2 regions of the Thermoanaerobacter sp. CM-CNRG TB177 genome follow, and region 2 is predicted to be linked to the other one. Evidence: predicted binding sites of a transcription regulator. Region 2 holds the regulator's gene; the other holds the start of a gene.

Region 1 (5,745 bases), on a different contig from region 2:
CAAAAAGACTAATGAATGTGTTTAAGGAATTTTCCACTTTTAACTATTTAAACAACATTCTCCTTTTTGCTATTACAGTTGCCCTTCTCGTCAAAAAGATGTTGATATAAAATCCTTTCATTAGTACTATTTCGCTTAAAAACATCTATGTTTTTAAAGTATAGTATTTAATCCAAAAAGCCAACTTGAAAGAGAAATAAGAAATGGAGTATCGGTTATATTTTTTACTGCGTCATACGCATCGACAATATTATTACAAACGAGGGGTAAATCCAAAATAATACAAGAAAGACTTGGCCACCAAAATTTCAAATGGTGCGCCCGAGAGGACTCGAACCTCCGGCACGCAGTTTAGGAAACTGCTGCTCTATCCTGCTGAGCTACGGGCGCTTAAAAACTTATTACAGAAGTATTTTATCAGACAATTATAAAGCTGTCAAGGCCAAATAACTAAAAAGGGGACCAAGCTTTCGCTTAGACCCCTTTTTAATTACATCATATCCATTCCTGCACCGGGATTAGGTGTTGTATTCTTCTCTGGTATATCTACCACTACTGCTTCTGTTGTAAGTATCATTGAAGCAATTGATGCAGCATTTTGTAAAGCTGTCCTTGTAACCTTTGTTGGGTCTACGATACCTGCTTTGAACATGTCTGTAAACTCTTCCTTGTAAGCATCATATCCGAAGTGAGGATCTTTAGCAGCCTTTATTTTTTCTATTATTACAGAACCATCAACACCAGCATTTGCTGCAATTTGCCTTACAGGTTCTTCTAATGCCCTTAAAACTATTTTAGCACCTGTCTTGAAATCGCCATCTAAAGAGTCAACTACTTTTTGCACATCTTCTATTACATTTAAAAGTGCAATTCCGCCACCGGGTACTATACCTTCTTCTACTGCTGCTTTTGTAGCCGCCAATGCGTCTTCAATTCTGTGTTTCTTTTCTTTAAGCTCTGTTTCAGTCGCAGCACCAGCTTGAATAACAGCTACGCCACCTGCTAATTTTGCCAATCTTTCTTGTAATTTTTCTCTATCATAATCAGAGGTAGTTTCTTCAATCTGAGCTTTAATTTGATTTACTCTCTTCTTAATTTCTGCAGCATCGCCTGCTCCGCCTACAATTGTGGTATTCTCTTTTGTAACTTTCACTTGTCTTGCACGGCCAAGCATATCTAATCTCACATCTTTTAAGTCGTAACCTAATTCTTCTGAAATTACTTGACCACCTGTGAGTATTGCTATATCTTGTAACATTTCTTTTCTTCTGTCGCCAAAGCCAGGAGCTTTTACTGCAACACAAGTAAATGTACCTCTCAATTTGTTGACAACTAATGTTGCCAAAGCTTCTCCTTCTACATCATCAGCTATAATAAGGAGTTTTTTACCCTGTTGTACTATTTGTTCCAAAAGTGGCAACAAGTCTTGGACATTTGAAAGTTTTTTGTCTGTTATGAGTATAACAGGCTCCTCTAATACTGCTTCCATTTTTTCAGCATCAGTTACCATGTATGGAGAAATATATCCTCTATCAAATTGCATTCCTTCAACAACCTCAAGGGTTGTACCTAAAGTCTTTGATTCTTCAACAGTTATAACTCCATCTTTACCTACTTTGTCCATTGCTTCGGCAATGAGATTGCCTATCTCTTCATCAGCAGCAGATATAGAAGCAACGTGAGCAATTGATTCTTTATTATCAATAGGTTTGGATATCCTCTTTAACCCCTCAACTGCAGCATCTACAGCCTTCGCAATACCTCTTCTTAAAAGCATTGGGTTAGCTCCTGCAGCAAGGTTTTTGAGTCCCTCGCGAACCATAGCCTGAGCTAGAAGCGTTGCAGTGGTTGTACCGTCTCCTGCAACATCGTTAGTTTTTGTAGCCACTTCTTTCAAAAGCTGCGCACCTTGATTTTCAAATGGATCTTCTAATTCAATTTCTCTTGCAATGGTAACACCATCATTTGTAACCGTAGGTGAACCATATTTTTTGTCCAATACTACATTACGCCCTCTTGGACCCAATGTAACTTTTACAGTATCTGCAACTGCATTAACTCCTCTTTCTAATGCTCTGCGGGCTTCTTCTCCATATTTGATCTGTTTTGCCATTTTCAACTACCTCCTTATTCTATAATTGCTAAAATATCACTTTCTCTTAAAAGTAGATATTCTTCCCCATCCAACTTAACTTCTGTCCCGGCATACTTGGAGAAGATCACTCTATCGCCAACTTTCACTTCTAACTCTACCTTTTTGCCGTCTATGTATTGCCCTGTTCCTACTGCAACTACTTCACCTTGTTGTGGTTTCTCTTTTGCAGTACCTGGCAAAATAACTCCACCTTTTGTAACTTCTTCTGCCTGAATTACTTTGACTACAACTCTGTCTCCAAGTGGTTTTAATCTCATATACCTTATCCCTCCTCCTTTATTTATTAGCACTCAACTTATGTGAGTGCTAATCCCAATCTCTATATTAATTTAAGTAATTAAACATATCAAACTTTATTATAGCCTATTTTAGGCCATATAGTCGTATTATTTATGATTTTACCCAAATATTTTAATTTTATGCCATTATTTATTGATTTAAATTGTGTTTCTATAATTTGTATTTTTAAATAAAAAATATAGGGAAAATTTATTCCCCTTTTTCTAAGTCACTTTTTTCTTTATTAGACAAATTAACCAAACCCTGTTGCTTCAGATAATTTATCATATTATACATGTATTGCTGTTGTTCTTTTGTAAGCATAGATTTTAAATTGTTTATAGCTGCTAATTGCTGTTCAGACATACCTTGAGGGAGTAAATTTTCTTCCTTATTTGGCAATTCCTGTTCCATTTCTTCCTCATCTTTTTCTCCCTCTTTTAGGTCAACTTCTATTTCTTTTATTTCTTCGCTTTTTTCTTCTTCCTCCTCTGTTATTTCTTCATAAAAATCTCTGGTTGCTTGTTGAGATTGTTTTTTCTCCTCTTTCATACTGTTCATAATTCCTTCTGCTTTGTTTAATACCTCTAATAATTTTATATTCTTTGCAATTTTATCAGTTTCCTCTATTTTTTCTTCTGGTATTATAGGCCGTATAGCTTCATAAATATCTACTATTTTATCAAAAAAGTTATCTTTATCCTCTTCTTTTGTGTATTTTTCTAGTCTTTGTTGCAAGTTCTTTAATGCTTCGTGGAATTTTAAAAACTTATCTATTATAATTTGCTTGTCTTCTGCAATATAAGGTTTTATTGCTTTTAAAATCCCTATTTTGTCTACCTGAGTTTTGTCCATTGCCTCAATTTCTTCTTGGGAAAGATTCATTAAATCTTTTTGTATCTCAATTATCTCTGCTATTTTAGAAAAAATATCTACATAATATTGATCTCTTTTGCATAAATAGGGCTTTACGCTTTCTACAAAATTTTTACTTTTTGTTACTATTTCATACACATTAATTGTCGACTTTTTATCTTCTTGTGGTAGTAAGAACTTACCATTATCATCAGAACCTGAGGAAGGTACAGTCTCATTTTTCTCTCTTTCTACACCCATCATTTGAAATCTCACAAAAGCTACTATTAAAAGTTCTATAGCCAGTATTTTTAATAAAATCTCTCTTTGCAAAACAAATTCCCCCTATTTTTAATCTCTTACTAAATATATGAAAGGGGCTAGTCTATTATTATTAGATTTCCCGTAATTTTAAAGATTTGCGTTACTAAAATTAATACCTGTTAATAACCAAAAAAGATTCTTTGCTTTTTTTCGCGGTTTTTCTTCCTGTAAAATTACAAGTATTAAAAAGAAAAACAGTAGACTTTCAAGCTCAAATCTTACATCCAGCAGCAAAGTTAAAATTACAAAAAAGAACAACAGAGTATCTCCAGAAAAAGACATATATTATCACTCCACACATATCAAATTTATCAAATAAAAATGGCTCTATCGCAGGATAGAGCCATTCAAAATTACTTGAGTTCATTGAAGAACCAATCAAAACCGCCGTCCATTATTATTACAAGGAGTATAAAGAAGAACAACAATGTCTCTAAAGACCATACATTAAGCTGGCTTCCACCAAGCGCTAATACAAGTATCAAGAAGAAAAACAGCAAATTGCTTTGCCCAAAAACTGAACTTGTTCCTGCCATATTGATCCCCCTTTAAACAATTTTCAATACCTAATCAAGCTTTTGGTTCTTCAACAATAATCCCTGGGACAAACAACAAGATCAATAGTATGATGATTATAATCCAAAACCATCCACATCCATATCCTGCTCCACTTTTATCTACTGGCATAAATAATTTTCCTCCTTTCAAGTCTCATCCTTTTCTATGTGGGTCTTTAAAGACCTACTACATAATATGATATAACTTCATACGGTGACACTTTTTAAATTTCCACTAACAAATTTTTATATTTCACATATTGTGTTAATAGCATGAAAGGAGGTACGCTAATGAATCTTATTCCAATGTTTGCTTTTTCTAAAATAGCAAAGGAAATTTATGTATCAAATAAAATCGATAAAAGGCTTTTAAAAAAAGCATTATATTTAAGAAGTGAATGTGTTCCTGTAATTTTGTATTCCCATTTATCTTATGACATTTTAAAAGAAAAAATCGAAAAAATGGGAGGAAGTATAAAATTTGAACTACCAATCATAAAAGCCTGGTCAGTAAATTTACCTTGTGATAAATTGAAAAATTTCGCTACATTAAAAGGAATTCATTTTATAGCAGAAGACTCAACTGTTAAGCTGCAGCTTTATATTGCCACTCAAGAAATCGCCTCTCGAAATGCGAACGATTTAGGCTACTCCGGTAAGGGAGTGACAATTGCCTTTTTAGATACCGGAATATATCCTCACCCTGATTTTACCAAACCAAAAAACCGCATAGTAGCATTTCACGATGTAGTAAATGGAAAAAAGCAACCCTATGATGACAATGGTCACGGCACTCATGTAGCTGGTGATGCAACGGGGAATGGATATGCTTCTGGCGGCAAGTACAAAGGCGTAGCTCCAGAAGCCAATATAGTAGCAGTAAAAGTATTAGATGCTTATGGCAGGGGCTTATCCTCTGACATATTAGCAGGAATGCAATGGATTTTAGATAATAAAGACAAATACAATATACGAGTAGTTTCTCTCTCAATAGGTGAAACTCCTTCTCTTCCTGCTTTTTTAGACCCTTTGGTGAGAGGAGTAGATACTCTTTGGAGAAATGGATTAGTAGTAACTGTTGCAGCCGGAAACTCAGGTCCTAATTACAACACAATAACTTCCCCTGGCACCAGTAAAAATGCCATAACTGTAGGAGCAGTAGATGACAAAAGAACCTCCGACATAAGTGATGACGAAATAGCTCAATTTTCTGGAAGAGGTTCGCCTTATCTATACAAACCAGACATAGTAGCACCAGGTGTAAAAATAGTCTCTACTGCTTCAGAAAATGTACCTTTTGGTGCAGATGAAGTTACGATAAATAAAGCATATAGAACAGCAACAGGGACTTCTATGGCGACTCCAATGGCAGCAGGAGCAGCAGCTCTACTCCTTGAAAAAAATCCTAATTTGACTAATGTACAAATAAAAAATATTTTAAAATCGACAGCAATAAAAATTGACGATGCAGGTCTATGGACACAAGGCAGTGGAATGATAAATATAGAAGAGGCATTAAAAAAAGTATGAGGGGGTTAACCCCTCGTTTCAGTTTGTTCACAAAGCTAAAAATAT
Region 2 (14,957 bases):
AAAAAAAGGTTAAAATAAATTACTGTAATTATCAATGATTTAGGAGGTTCTTTATGAAATTTGTAGCAAGAATAATTGGAGTGGTTTTGGCGTTTTTAATCCTTTGTAGCACTTTTTCTTATGGACAAGTAAATAGTATGAAAAATAGAAAAATAGTTATATTTATTGTAGATAGAGTTAATTTAAATGACTATGTTGCAAATGACCTTCCTAATATAAAATATCTCATGGAAAATGGTACATATGGACTTATGACGGTGAATTCCGACGGAGGTAGGTCTCCTGAAAATGTGTATATGACAATTGGCTGTGGGACAAGAGCTGTAGGTTCTGAAGAAGCTTCCCTTAATTTTAACGCTTCTGAAATAGTAAATGGAGAACAAGCCGCTACAATTTTCAAAAGGAATACGGGTATTAAGCCACAAATATTTAATATAGTAAATCTAGATTTTGCTCAAATTGAGAGAAATAACCTAACTAGAAGTCACATTATAGTACCTGGTCTATTAGGTACTCTTTTAAAACAAAATGGAAAAACTGTTGCTGTGTTTGGCAATGAAGATACTGGTGTAGAACGAAGAAGATATGCGCCTCTTATAGTAATGGATGAAAAAGGAATAGTAGACTTTGGGGATGTGAGTGACAATGTCTTAAAAAGGGACCCTTTAAGCCCTTTTGGAATTATGACAGATTATGATGTACTTTATCAAAAATATACAGAAATGAAAGAGAAGCCTGACTTAACAGTTTTTCAATTAGGAGATACGATAAGAGCGAATGATTACCATGAGTATGCAATGGATAAAATTAATGAAAGAAATAAAAAAAGGGCTTTATATAAAGCAGATGAATTTATTGGTAAAATTATAAAAGAAGGCAGTCCCAACACCTTATACATTGTCTTAACTCCACTTCCTCCATCTAAAGACATGGGGCAAAAAAGTTATCTAACTCCCATAATACTTTTTGGACCAGGCTTTACCAAAGGCTATGTTACTTCAGACACAACAAAAAGGGTGGGTATTGTAACAAATACAGATTTAATGCCGACAATTTTACAGTTTTTTGATATTCCTATACCCACTTTTTTGACGGGACATCCCCTTTATAATTCTGGTTACAAAGGAAGTGTAGACAAATTATTATCCGAAAGTCATAAACTAGTTTTTAATTACACTTATAGGCCTATTTTTTTGAAGATTTATGTAGTTTTAGAGATAATAATTTTAATTTTTAGCCTATTAGTTTTGCTGTTTTTAAAAAAATATGCTGTGTATTTAAAACCACTGTTGTTTTTTGTTTCTACTATTCCTCTGGCTTTTTTGCTACTACCTTTGTTTAATTATACCAGTTTATCCCATAGTTTCGTTGGAATATTATTTTTGACAGCAGTAGCAATTATTGCAATTCATGAAATTAATCCTTATGGTTATTATTTCTACGCTATAATAGGCTTGATTACTTCCCTTGTTTTATTAATTGACCTTGTAACGGGACAGTATTTGCTGAAAAATTCCTTTTTAAGCTATGACGTCATAGGAGGAGCACGCTTTTATGGCATAGGAAACGAGTATATGGGGATATTGATTGGAGCTGTCTTATGTTTTACTACAATGGCTTTTGAAATTTTTTCGAATAAAAAGCTGCTTTTAGCTATAACTACAATGATATACGCACTGGTATTCTATTTTATTGCAGCTCCAAATATAGGCACAAATGTGGGAGGTGCGATATCGGCCTTTGGAGCTTTTGCTGTGGCATTGTTACTTTTATATGATAAAAAAATTAACGTAAAAAATCTATTGTATATTGGTATAGGGATAGTTTTAATGCTTCTTGGGCTGTTTTACTTGGATTCTTTAAGACCAGTTTCTCAACAAACTCACATAGGACAAACTTTTGCTTTAGTAAAAAGCCAGGGTATAAAATCTTTATTACAAATTTTTGAAAGAAAGCTTTTGATGAATTATAAGCTCATAAAATATTCCATATGGTCAAGAGTGTTATTGACACTTATAGGTGTTTTGCTGGTTCTTTTTTTCAAACCTGTGGGAGTTTTGAGGGAAATTTTTAAAAAGCATACTTACATTGGAACGTGTTTTGTAGCAACGATTATAGGGAGTGTTTTTGCGCTTATTTTTAATGATTCAGGAATTGTAGCGTCAGCTACAATGATGGTATTTGTTGGACCTATGCTAATACATTTTGTTATTGAAGAAATGGCTTAAAAAGGTGGTTTCATGAAAAAAACAAGGATATTGCAAATTGTGAGAAAATCAGAAGGGGGAATAAAAAAACATTTATTGTCACTGGTGAGATTGCTAGACAAAAATAGGTATGAAGTGGCTGTTTTGTGTTCTTTTGACGAAAAAACTCAAGAATATCTTAAAAGGTTGGGGATTGCAGTATATAATGTTGGCATTGGAGACGGACTTAGTTTAAAAAAAGACTATAGGGCAATAAGGTTTGTACAAAAAGCAATATATGAGTTTAAGCCAGATATTGTTCACATGCATGGGGCAAAAGCTTCATTCGTAGGAAGAATTGCATGTTTTGCTATGCCTGTGAAAACAGTAGTGACAGTCCACAACTTTGCAAATTACGATAATATGAATTTTTACAAAAAGAAACTTCTGTTAAGTTTGACAAAAGTTCTAGACAAAAAAACCCACCAGTTTATTGCTGTTTCTAAAGCATTAAAAGAAGATCTAGTCGTAAATCAAAAAATAGAGAAAAACAAAATAAAGGTAGTGTACAATTGCATTGATACTTCTTTTTATGAGGAAACAACTCTTAATTTAAAAGAAAAATTCAATTTGCCACAAGACTCATTTATTGTAGGAAGTATAGCAAGACTTATTCCTACTAAAGGTGTTCAGGATTTAATAAAAGCGGCTTCGATTTTAAAAAATATAAATGCCTATTTTTTTGTAGCAGGAGATGGTCCTTTTAAAGAAGAATTACAAAAAATGATTGAGAGTTTAAATTTAAAAGACAGATTCTTTTTACTAGGGTATAGAAATGACATTCCTTCTTTTTTGAGAAATCTTGACTTATTTGTGCTTCCTTCTCATGAAGAAGGATTTGGAATTTCTGTAATTGAAGCTTTAAATGAAGGTATCTCTATCATAGCTACAAAGGTGGGAGGTATTCCAGAAATAATACAAGATGGTGTAGAGGGAATTTTGGTAGAAAAGGAAAATCCTGAAGAGTTAGCAAATGCTATAGAGAAAATTTTAAAAGATGAAAAGTTGAGAAAAAATATGAGTGTAAAGGGAAAAGAAAGTGCGAAAAAATATAGTTGCGATAAAATGATTGAACAAATGCAACAGATTTACGAAGCTTTGAAAGGAAGGTAAAAGATGAGACTTACAAGGACAAAAGAGAGAAGAAAACAAATTCGAAGAAAGAGACTTGTAATCTTTGCTCTTTTATTGTACATTGTTATTATGATAATAGGGCTTGTAATAGCTGATTCTTCCTTTAATGAAATTACTACAGGAGTGAGAAAAGTAAATATATTTGGCGTATATTCAAATAAGGAAAAGATAATTGTAAAAATTTTTGGTAAGGAGTCGGTTATTGACATAGGTAGATTGAGCCAATATTGTAAAGACCGATTTTTGAAATGAGGTGTATTCTTTAATTTTTGAGGAGGTACACAATGTCAGAAAGGATGGAGTATATTAGAAATTTTTGTATTATCGCCCATATAGACCATGGTAAATCTACTCTGGCAGATAGACTTATTGAGAAAACGGGTTTTCTTTCTGAGAGGGAGACAGATAAGCAAATTTTAGATAATTTAGAATTGGAGAGGGAGAGAGGAATTACTATAAAGTTAAAGCCTGTAAGGATGATTTATAAAGCTAAAGACGGAAATGAATATGAACTTAATCTTATTGATACCCCTGGGCATGTGGATTTTACTTACGAGGTATCCAGAAGCATTGCAGCATGTGAAGGAGCTCTGCTTGTAGTAGACGCTACACAAGGAATTGAGGCGCAAACCCTTGCTAATGTGTATATGGCTTTAGAACATGATTTAGAGATAGTACCTGTGATAAATAAAATAGACCTTCCTTCAGCAAATCCTGAACTTGTAAAAAAAGAAATTGAAGACGTGATTGGGATTGACGCAGAAGATGCTTTGCTTACCTCTGCTAAAGAAGGCATAGGTATAGAAGAAGTTTTAGAAGCCATTGTGAATAGAATTCCACCTCCAAAAGGTGATGAAAACAAGCCTTTAAAAGCGCTAATTTTTGACTCTTTTTATGATAACTACAAAGGAGCAATAAGCTTTGTAAGGGTAGTGGATGGAATTGTTAAACCAGGGATGAGAATAAAAATGTTTTCTACTGGCAAAGTTTTTGAAGTTACAGAAGTGGGAATGTTTAGACCTAACCTTTATCCAGTAGAAGAGCTTAAAGCAGGTGAGGTTGGCTACATTGCTGCTAGCATAAAAAATGTAAAAGATACTCGCGTAGGAGATACAATAACAGATGCAGACAATCCCACTGATTCTCCACTTCCTGGCTATAAAGAAGTAGTGCCAATGGTCTTTTGTGGCATTTATCCTGCGGATGGACAAGACTATGAAAATTTAAAAGAGGCTTTAGAAAAACTTCAGTTAAATGACGCGTCACTTGTATTTGAACCTGACACCTCTGCTGCCTTAGGTTTTGGATTTAGGTGTGGCTTTTTAGGGCTTTTACACATGGAAATAGTTCAAGAAAGGTTGGAAAGGGAGTACAACTTAAATCTTGTTACCACTGCACCGAGTGTAATTTACAAAGTTTACAAAACCAATGGAGAAGTATTGGATTTGGACAATCCCACAAAAATGCCGCCTCCTACGCAAATAGATCATATTGAAGAGCCAATTGTGGAAGCTACTATTATGGTGCCTACTCAATATGTAGGGGCAGTTATGGAGCTTTGCCAGGATAGGCGGGGAGTATATTTAGGAATGGAATATTTAGAACAAACTCGCGTACTTTTAAAATATGAAATGCCTTTGAATGAGATAATATACGACTTTTTTGATGCTTTAAAGTCACGAACAAGGGGTTATGCCTCCTTCGACTATGAGCTTAAAGGATATAAAGAATCTAACTTAGTAAAATTGGATATTTTAATAAACGGTGACTTAGTAGACGCTTTATCGATGATAGTTCACAAGGATAAAGCCTATGAAAAAGCGAGAAAAATTGTAGAAAAGTTAAAAGAAAATATTCCAAGGCATCTTTTTGAAATCCCAATCCAGGCTGCAATAGGTTCTAAGATTATTGCAAGAGAGACTGTAAAAGCTTTGAGGAAAAATGTCCTTGCCAAGTGCTATGGAGGAGACGTAACTCGTAAGAAAAAACTTTTGGAGAAGCAAAAAGAAGGTAAAAAGCGCATGAGACAGGTGGGAAGTGTTGAAATACCTCAAGAGGCTTTTATGTCAATATTGAAATTAGATGATGAAAAATGAGGGAGATAGGATTATACATTCACATTCCTTTTTGTAAAAGAAAATGCTATTATTGTGATTTTAATTCTTATGCAGGCTATGATTATCTTTTTGACGACTATATTCGGGCACTACTTATGGAAATAGAATCAAATTCTACAAAAGATTATAATGTGGTTTCGGTTTATATAGGAGGAGGTACCCCTAACCTTTTGCCTCCTTCTTATATAGAGAAGATATTGAAATCTGTATTTAAAAATTATAAAATACTTGATGGTTGCGAAATTACTATTGAAATGAATCCCGGCCTTATAACTGAAGAAAAACTAAAAATTTATAAAGACAACGGGATAAACCGAGTAAGTATTGGACTTCAAGCTTTTCAAAATAGGCTTTTAAAATATATAGGTAGAATTCATACAGTAGAAGAATTTTTTGGAAATTATGAGTTAGTGAAAAAGTTCTTTGACAATATAAATATAGACCTTATGTATGCTCTTCCTACTCAAACCTTTAAAGAGTGGCAAGAAACTTTAAAAGAAGTAGTAAAATTACAGCCGACGCATGTTTCTACTTATAGCTTGATTTTAGAACCTAACACCTCCTTTTACAGACTTTATGAAAAGGGTCAGTTGCCTATAGTTGATGAGGAAGAAGAGCTTAAAATGTATCATTGGGGTATAGAGTTTTTAAAAGAAAAAGGCTATCACCATTACGAAATATCTAATTTTGCATTGCCCACATTTGAATGTCGCCACAATATTTTATACTGGGAATGCAAAAATTATTTGGGATTTGGTGCAGGAGCCCATTCTTATATGGCGGATGTGAGATATAGTAATATTGAAAATATAAAAGACTATATTAAGAGCATTTTAGAAAGAAAAAGTGCAGTTAAGGAAAAGATAAAGTTGACAAAACAAGATAGAATGGCTGAGTTTATGTTTTTAGGAATGAGAATGACAAAAGGAGTGTGTGACAAGGATTTTAAGAAAAGATTTGGTATCAGTTTGTTTGAAATTTACAAAAAAGTAATACAAAAATACTTAAAAGAAGGTCTAATTGAGATTGATAATGAGTGTGTAAAACTTACCGAGAGGGGTATTGATGTCTCTAACGTCATTTTTGAAGAATTTCTGCCCTAAATGAGTATTGACAAAAAATTATAAGAGTGGTATTTTAAAAACATGAATTAGCACTCAATCGAGTAGAGTGCTAATAATACATGGGGTGGTGAAAATGCCGTTAGATGATAGGAAGAAAAAAATACTATATGCGGTTATTACTGATTATATTATGACGGCAGAGCCAATAGGGTCGAGAACAATAGCTAAGAAGTACAATATAGGATTAAGTTCTGCTACTATAAGAAACGAAATGGCGGATTTAGAAGAAATGGGATATTTGGAGCAACCTCATACTTCCGCAGGAAGAATACCTTCAGATAAAGGATATAGATTTTATGTAGACAGCATTCTTCGAAATTATATAAACAATGACCCTCCAATTAGCTATAATACTCGCGAGGAAATAATAGCAGAATTTGATGAAATTGTAAAGAAATATGCAAGAATTTTGGCTAACATAACTCACCATACTACAGTTGCTAAAATGCCAAAGTTGAACCCTGATAGAATAAAGAAAATCCAACTTATACCTGTTGCTTCTAATAAAATGATCTTTTTAGTAGTGACGGACACAGGAATTGTAAAAAATTACTTGCTAAATTTATGCCAAAATGTAGATAGAACTATTTTTGAGTTTTTAAATAATTTGTTAAACGAGAAAATTGCCGGAAAAAGTGAAAAAGATATTTTTGAGTTTTTACAACAGGATTTAAGGCAGATGTTGGGAGAGATGGCTTTTATAGCCGACGAATTGATAAACACTATACTTTTGAGCTTGAAGCAGTTACAGGAAACAGACATTTATGCGGATGGAACTTCCCATATTTTAGATTTTCCTGAATACAAGGATTTAGGCAAAGCAAAAAATTTCTTCAATCTTTTGGACAACAAGTCGTTATTGAACGAAGTTTTAGAGCCTGAAGTAGATTTTATAGATGTGAGAATAGGAAGCGAAAACAAGTTTGAAGAGATGAAGGATTTAAGCGTAATAAAAACTACTTATAAGATTAATGGCCGTGTGGTGGGTACAATAGGAATTATAGGACCTACAAGAATGGATTATAGGAAGTTGATTAGTGAAATCAATGTGATGACAAAAGAGCTTTCAAATCTTTTGTCGAGTATATACAATGATGAAATATAACGAGGTGATATAAGTGGAAGAGATGGAAAAAGAAATTAACAAAGAGGAGGAAAATGATGTAAATAATTTAGAATCAAATGAACAAATGGAAGGGCCTCCTGAAGAGGAAGAACAAACACAGCAAGAGCATCAGCAACAAACGGTTGATGAAATAGAGGAATTAAAGCAAAAACTTCAGCAAAAAGAGGCTGAAGCTCAAGAATATTTAGATATTGCACAAAGATTGAAAGCAGAATTTGAAAATTACAGGAAGAGAACAGAAAAAGAAAAATCAGAAATGGTAGAATATGGTAAAGAAATAGTAATTTTAGAACTTTTGCCTGTTATGGATAATTTTGAAAGAGCTTTGGCGAGCAGTGGAGATTATAATTCTCTAAAAGAAGGGATAGAATTAATTTACAGGCAGTTTAAAAAGATGTTGGATAAATTTGGTGTAAAAGAAATTGAAGCAGAGGGGCAGATTTTTGACCCCTATAAGCACCATGCTGTAATGCAGGAAGAGGTAGAAGGAAAACAACCAAATGAAATTATTGAAGTTTTCCAAAAAGGGTATTATCTAAAAGATAAAGTAATAAGACCAAGTTTGGTTAAAGTAGCAAAATAAAAAGGAGGTTGAAAAATATGGGGAAAGTTATAGGAATTGACTTAGGAACTACTTTTTCTTGTGTTGCTGTTATGGAAGGAGGCCAACCTGTAGTAATACCTAACGCAGAAGGAGCTCGTACTACGCCTTCAGTCGTTGCTTTTACTAAAGAAGGAGAAAGGTTAGTAGGGCAAGTTGCAAAAAGGCAGGCAATTGTAAATCCTGACAGGACTATAATGTCTATAAAAAGACACATGGGAACTGATTACAAAGTAAAAATTGACGATAAAGAATATACACCTCAAGAGATTTCTGCAATGATTTTGCAAAAGCTCAAGGCTGATGCAGAAGCTTACTTGGGTGAAAAAGTTACACAGGCGGTAATTACTGTTCCTGCTTATTTCAATGACAGCCAAAGACAGGCTACAAAAGACGCAGGTAGGATTGCAGGTCTTGAGGTTTTGAGAATAATAAATGAGCCGACAGCTGCTGCTTTGGCATATGGCCTTGACAAAGAAGGAAATCAAAAGATAATGGTTTACGACTTAGGTGGCGGTACTTTTGACGTTTCTATTTTGGAAATAGGAGATGGAGTATTTGAAGTTTTGGCTACAAGTGGCAATAACCACTTGGGTGGGGATGACTTCGACCAAAGGATAATAGATTGGCTTGCTGACAACTTCAAAAAAGAATATGGAATTGACTTAAGAAATGACAGGATGGCATTGCAGAGACTAAAAGATGCTGCGGAAAAAGCAAAAATAGAGCTTTCTTCTGCAACGGTTACTAATATAAACTTGCCATTTATTACTGCTGATGCTACAGGTCCAAAACATATAGATGTAAATCTTACAAGGGCAAAATTTGAAGAGCTAATCTCCGACCTTGTAGAATCAACTGTAGGTCCTGTTAACCAAGCATTAAGCGACGCAGGTTTAAAACCTTCTGATATTGATAAAGTCATTCTCATTGGTGGTTCTACAAGAGTGCCTTTGGTACAGGAGACAGTAAAGAGAATAATGGGTAAAGAACCTCACAAAGGAATTAACCCAGATGAGGCAGTGGCTATAGGTGCAGCTATACAGGCGGCAGTATTGGTCGGAGAAGTGAAAGATATTCTCTTACTGGACGTAACACCTTTGTCTTTGGGTATAGAGACCTTAGGTGGAGTATTTACTAAGATTATAGAGAGAAACACCACAATACCTACAAGAAAGAGCCAGATATTTACCACTGCAGCGGATAATCAGACTTCTGTTGAAATACACGTGTTACAAGGCGAAAGGCCTATGGCAAAAGACAACAAAACTCTCGGAAGGTTTATTTTGTCAGGGATTCCACCAGCTCCAAGAGGAGTACCTCAAATTGAAGTTACTTTTGACATAGATGCCAATGGAATTGTACATGTTTCTGCAAAAGACTTAGGTACTGGTAAATCTCAGGATATAACTATTACTTCTACAACTAATTTGTCAGAAGAAGAGATACAAAGAATGATTAATGAGGCTAAGCAGTATGAAGAACAAGATAGGAAGAAGAAAGAAGAAATCGAAATAAGGAATAAAGCAGATTCTCTCATTTATCAAGCTGAAAAAACAATGAAAGACCTTGGAGATAAGATGACGCAAGCCGAAAAAGATGAAATAAATAGAGAAATAGAAAATGTAAGAAAAGCTCTTGAAGGAAGCGATATAGAAGCGATTAAAAATGCTTCTGAGAAACTTTCACAAGCCTTCTACAAAGTTTCTACAAGAATATACCAACAAGCGGGAGGACAAACGGGAGGAGCTACAAATACAGGTAGTGCTGGACAAGGTACAACACAGGACAATGTTTATGAAGCCAACTATAAAGTGGAGGATGATGATAATAAATAATATAGAACCAGGTTTTACCTGGTTCTAATTTACGTAATGAAAGGCAGGTGAGAAAGTGGCTAAAAAAGATTTATATGAAATATTAGGAGTAGATAGAAATGCCACAGAAGAGGAAATAAAAAAGGCTTATAGACGGCTTGCTAAGAAATATCATCCTGACTTGAACCCAGGAGATAAAGAAGCAGAGCAAAAATTTAAAGAAATAAACGAAGCTTACGAAATTCTCTCCGACCCTCAAAAAAGAGCCCAATATGACCAATTTGGAGACGCAGCCTTTGAGCAAGGCGGTTTTGGCCAAGGTGGATTTGGTCAAGGAGGTTTTGGAGAGGGCGGTTTTGATTTTGGAGGCTTTGGAGGATTTGGCGATATATTTGGCGATATTTTTAATGATTTCTTTGGTACTGGCAGGAGAAGAGCAGAAACAGGCCCTCAAAAGGGTAATGACATAAGATATGACCTTACTTTAACTTTTGAAGAGGCTGCTTTTGGAACAGAAAAAGAGATAGAGGTTGAGCGATTTGAAGAATGCGATGTGTGTAAAGGAACAGGGGCAAAGCCAGGTAGCAAACCGGAGACTTGTCCTGTATGCCATGGAACTGGTGAAGTGAGAACTGCACAGAATACTCCTTTTGGAAGAATTGTAAATATAAGAACTTGTCATAGGTGCCATGGTGAAGGAAAAATTATTACTGACCCTTGCAACAAATGCGGTGGAACAGGTAGAATTAGAAGGAGGAGAAAAATTAGAGTTACTATACCAGCAGGAATAGACGAAGGACAAATGCTTACCTTAAGAGGGGAAGGAGAGCCAGGCTTAAGAGGAGGTCCAAGGGGAGATCTGTATATTGTAATTCACGTAAAGCCCCACGAGTTGTTCACAAGAGAAGGATACAATGTGCATTTGAAAATGCCTATAAGTTTTGCTGATGCAGCTTTAGGCGGAGAAATAAAAATTCCTACGATGGATGGAACAGTTAGTTTTACAATACCAGAAGGAACTCAGACAGGGACTAAGTTTAGGTTAAGGGGAAAAGGGATTCCTCACATAAATGGAAGAGGACGCGGAGACCAAATTGTAGAAGTTTATATTGATGTGCCTAAAAAGTTGACAGAAAAGCAAAAAGAATTGCTAAGAGAATTAAAAAAATTAGAAGGAAATACTGCGACAGAATCAAAATCCTTTTTTCAAAGGATGAAGGATGCTTTTGGCGGATAATAAATTTAAATTAAAGGTGTGAAAAGAATGAAATGGATTGAAGTACAAGTTACAACTACACAAGAAGCAGAAGAGGCTGTGACAAATATCATGCACGAATTAGGAGCTGGCGGTGTAGTTATAAAAAACCCTAATGATGTAAAACTGTTGGCGCAAAGTGATAATTGGGATTATATAGAGCCTTCTCTTTTTGAAGAAGAGGGAAATATTAAGGTTTTTGCCTATTTTCCTATTGCTTCAGATACTATAGATAAAATAAATATTTTAAAAGATAGAATTGTAGAACTTAAATCTTTTGGAATTGATATAGGAAATTTTGACTTAAAAGTTTCAGAAGTGGATGAAGAGGACTGGGCAAATAATTGGAAACAGTATTATAAGCCTCTAAAAATAGGAAAGAAAATAGTGATTAAGCCTTCTTGGGAAGAATATGTATCTCAAGGAGAAGAGATAATTATCGAGTTAGACCCCGGAATGGCTTTTGGCACAGGCACCCATGAGACCACAAAGATGTGTTTGGAACTTTTAGAGGAAATTGTGATGCCAGAAAGCATAGTTTTTGATATAGGTTGTGGTTCAGGTATACTTAGTATCGCTAGTAGTAAATTAGGAGCAAAGGAAGTTTATGCGGCGGATATAGACGAAGTTTCTGTGGAAGTAGCCAGACAAAATGTAGAATTAAATAACTTACAAAATGTGAAAGTATTTAAAAGTGATTTATTAAATGAATTTGACGGAAAAGCTGACATTATAGTGGCAAATATTATTGCTGATGTGATAATTAAGTTGTCGACAGAGGTTCCTAAATACTTAAAAGAAGAGGGCTTATTTTTAGCTAGTGGTATAATAAAAAGTAGAAAAAAAGAAGTCATGGAAAAAATACAGCCATTTTTTGAGATATTGCAAATAAAAGAAGAAGGAGAATGGTGTACAATATTATCAAGGAAAAAGTGAGTTATTATGAGGAAATTTTTTGTTGATAAAGAAAAAATAAAAGAAAATTTTGCCTATATAGAGGGAAAAGATACTCATCACATAATAAATGTTCTTCGATTGAAAAAAGGAGATGAAATTGTAATATCTGACGGTTCTACTGAATATCAAACATCTATTTATGGCGTAGAAAAAAACAGAGTAATTTTATTTTTAGAAAGCAAATTACAATCGAATACTGAAAGTTCAATTGAAATTGCATTATTTCAGGGTTTGCCCAAGTCAGATAAAATGGAATTAATAATTCAAAAATGTACAGAGATAGGAGTTAAAAAATTTATTCCCATTATAACTCGCTATTCGGTTGTAGATATAAAAAACAGCAATTTAAACAAAAAAATTGAAAGATGGAATAAGATATCTCGGGAAGCCTGTAAACAATCGGGCAGAACGTCATTGCCCGAAATTTGTATGCCTATTTCTTTTGAGGAGGCATTAAAGCAAATTGAGGAATTTGACTTATGTATAATCCCATACGAAAAAGAAAAAACTTTAAAATTAAAAGAAGTATTAGATGGAGTAAAAAATATTAAAAAAGTTGCTATTTTTGTAGGTCCTGAAGGAGGATTTTCAGAAGAGGAAGTTGATTTGGCTTTAAGGTATAGCGCTAAACTTGTGAGTTTGGGACCGAGGATTTTAAGAACAGAGACAGCAGCTATTAGTGTGTGTTCCATAGTGATGTATGAGTTGGGAGATATGGGTTAACAATAGGAACACAAAAGTTATATTACATAAAACTACGAAAAAACAATTAAAAAATGTATATTTGCAAATATATTCGCACTATAGTATACTATACAGAAATAGGGCAAGGAGTGGTTTTGGTGAATGTGCAAAAAGCGATTATATCCATAATTGGAGTAGACAAGGTCGGTATTATTTACTCTGTTTCAAAATTGTTAGCTGAAGCAAATATAAATATTCTCGACATCAGCCAGACAATTTTAAGGGATATATTTACTATGATTATGATTGTTGATATATCAAATAGTACAGTGGAATTTAATATTTTAAAAGAAAACTTAAATTCTCTTGGAGAGAAAATGGGACTTAAGATTGATATTCAAAAAGAAGACATATTCAGGGCAATGCATAGACTGTGAGGGATTGATATGAGATTTGCGTTTGATGAAATAGAAGAAACCATACGTATGGTACAAGCTGAAAAACTTGACATAAGAACTATAACAATGGGTATAAATTTAAGAGATTGCGTAAGCGATAATGTAGAAACTTTATCAAATAAAATATACGATAAAATTACAAAAAAGGCAAAGAATCTCGTAAAAGTAGCAAATGACCTTGAATCAGAATTTGGCATACCTATTGTCAACAAACGCATTTCTGTAACACCAATAGCTTTAATTTCCGAAAGCGCAAAAAGCACGGAAGATTTTATAAAAATAGCAAAGGCACTGGATGCTGCAGCAAAAGAAGTCGGGGTTAATTTCATCGGAGGGTACTCGGCACTTGTACACAAAGGTTTTACTGATGGTGATTTAAGATTAATAAATTCAATACCTGAAGCATTATCTTCTACTGAACGGGTTTGTTCTTCAATCAATGTAGCTACAACAAAAGCAGGTATAAATATGGATGCCGTAGCTTTAATGGGGAAAATAATTAAAAAAACCGCCGAACTTACAAAAGACAAAGACGGAATAGGTGCAGCTAAACTTGTAGTTTTCTGTAATGCGCCGGAAGACAATCCATTTATGGCGGGTGCTTTTCACGGTGTAGGTGAAGGCGAATGCGTCATTAATGTTGGCGTAAGTGGACCAGGCGTAATTTTAGCAGCACTTTCAAAGCTTGATAACAAAGCTGATTTTGGTCAAATTTCCGAAATTATTAAAAAAACTTCCTTTAAGATTGCACGTGCAGGTGAACTTATAGGAAGGCTTGCAGCAGAAAGATTAAACACATCTTTTGGCATACTTGACCTGTCGCTTGCACCAACTCCCGAAATTGGTGATAGTATCGCAAACATACTTGAAGCAATGGGACTTTCAAAATGCGGTGCACCTGGTACAACAGCAGCACTGGCGCTCTTAAATGATGCCGTCAAAAAAGGCGGTGTAATGGCATCATCCTATGTTGGAGGTTTAAGCGGTGCTTTTATACCTGTAAGTGAAGACGCAGGAATGATAAGCGCTGTTGAGGCAGGTGCGCTATCAATAGAAAAGCTTGAAGCAATGACATGCGTGTGTTCTGTTGGGCTTGACATGATTGCAATACCTGGGGACACGCCAGCCGAAACTATATCAGCAATAATTGCAGATGAGATGGCAATAGGCATGATAAACAAAAAGACAACAGCTGTAAGGATCATCCCTGTACCCGGCAAAAAAGAAGGAGACCATGTCGAATTTGGTGGACTTTTGGGACACGCACCTGTTATGAAAGTAAACAATTTTTCCGCCGATACATTTATAAAAAGAGGTGGCAGGATTCCTGCTCCGCTTCAGAGCTTGAATAATTAATTCTATAAGAAAATAAAAATCACCTTATTCATTTGAGATTTTCAACAAGGTTTCATCAGAAGGACGGAGCTTGCCAATTTGT

Evidence for each region. Region 2 encodes HrcA, which represses chaperone genes, less so after heat shock. Its sites were predicted from a motif close to ATTAGCACTCANNNNNNNTGAGTGCTAAT; they were not measured.
Region 1: groES (co-chaperone GroES) is a predicted target of HrcA. The motif match lies at 2,438-2,466, and genes of this name have one in related genera.

The regions. Positions count from the first base shown of each region.
Region 1 is NZ_JAFCAC010000037.1:504-6,248, forward strand. It holds gene I4N53_RS12620 (AAA family ATPase) at 1-12, shown strand, start outside; tRNA gene I4N53_RS01990 (tRNA-Arg) at 314-390, opposite strand; gene groL (chaperonin GroEL) at 491-2,113, opposite strand; gene groES (co-chaperone GroES) at 2,128-2,412, opposite strand; gene I4N53_RS02005 (hypothetical protein) at 2,645-3,622, opposite strand; gene I4N53_RS02010 (hypothetical protein) at 3,701-3,895, opposite strand; gene I4N53_RS02015 (hypothetical protein) at 3,967-4,149, opposite strand; gene I4N53_RS02020 (S8 family peptidase) at 4,462-5,700, shown strand.
Region 2 is NZ_JAFCAC010000103.1:53,310-68,266, forward strand. It holds gene I4N53_RS11880 (hypothetical protein) at 54-2,228, shown strand; gene I4N53_RS11885 (glycosyltransferase family 4 protein) at 2,241-3,359, shown strand; gene I4N53_RS11890 (hypothetical protein) at 3,363-3,632, shown strand; gene lepA (translation elongation factor 4) at 3,665-5,476, shown strand; gene hemW (radical SAM family heme chaperone HemW) at 5,473-6,600, shown strand; gene hrcA (heat-inducible transcriptional repressor HrcA) at 6,695-7,726, shown strand; gene grpE (nucleotide exchange factor GrpE) at 7,749-8,330, shown strand; gene dnaK (molecular chaperone DnaK) at 8,348-10,186, shown strand; gene dnaJ (molecular chaperone DnaJ) at 10,242-11,402, shown strand; gene prmA (50S ribosomal protein L11 methyltransferase) at 11,430-12,356, shown strand; gene I4N53_RS11930 (16S rRNA (uracil(1498)-N(3))-methyltransferase) at 12,363-13,100, shown strand; gene I4N53_RS11935 (ACT domain-containing protein) at 13,220-13,498, shown strand; gene I4N53_RS11940 (PFL family protein) at 13,508-14,875, shown strand.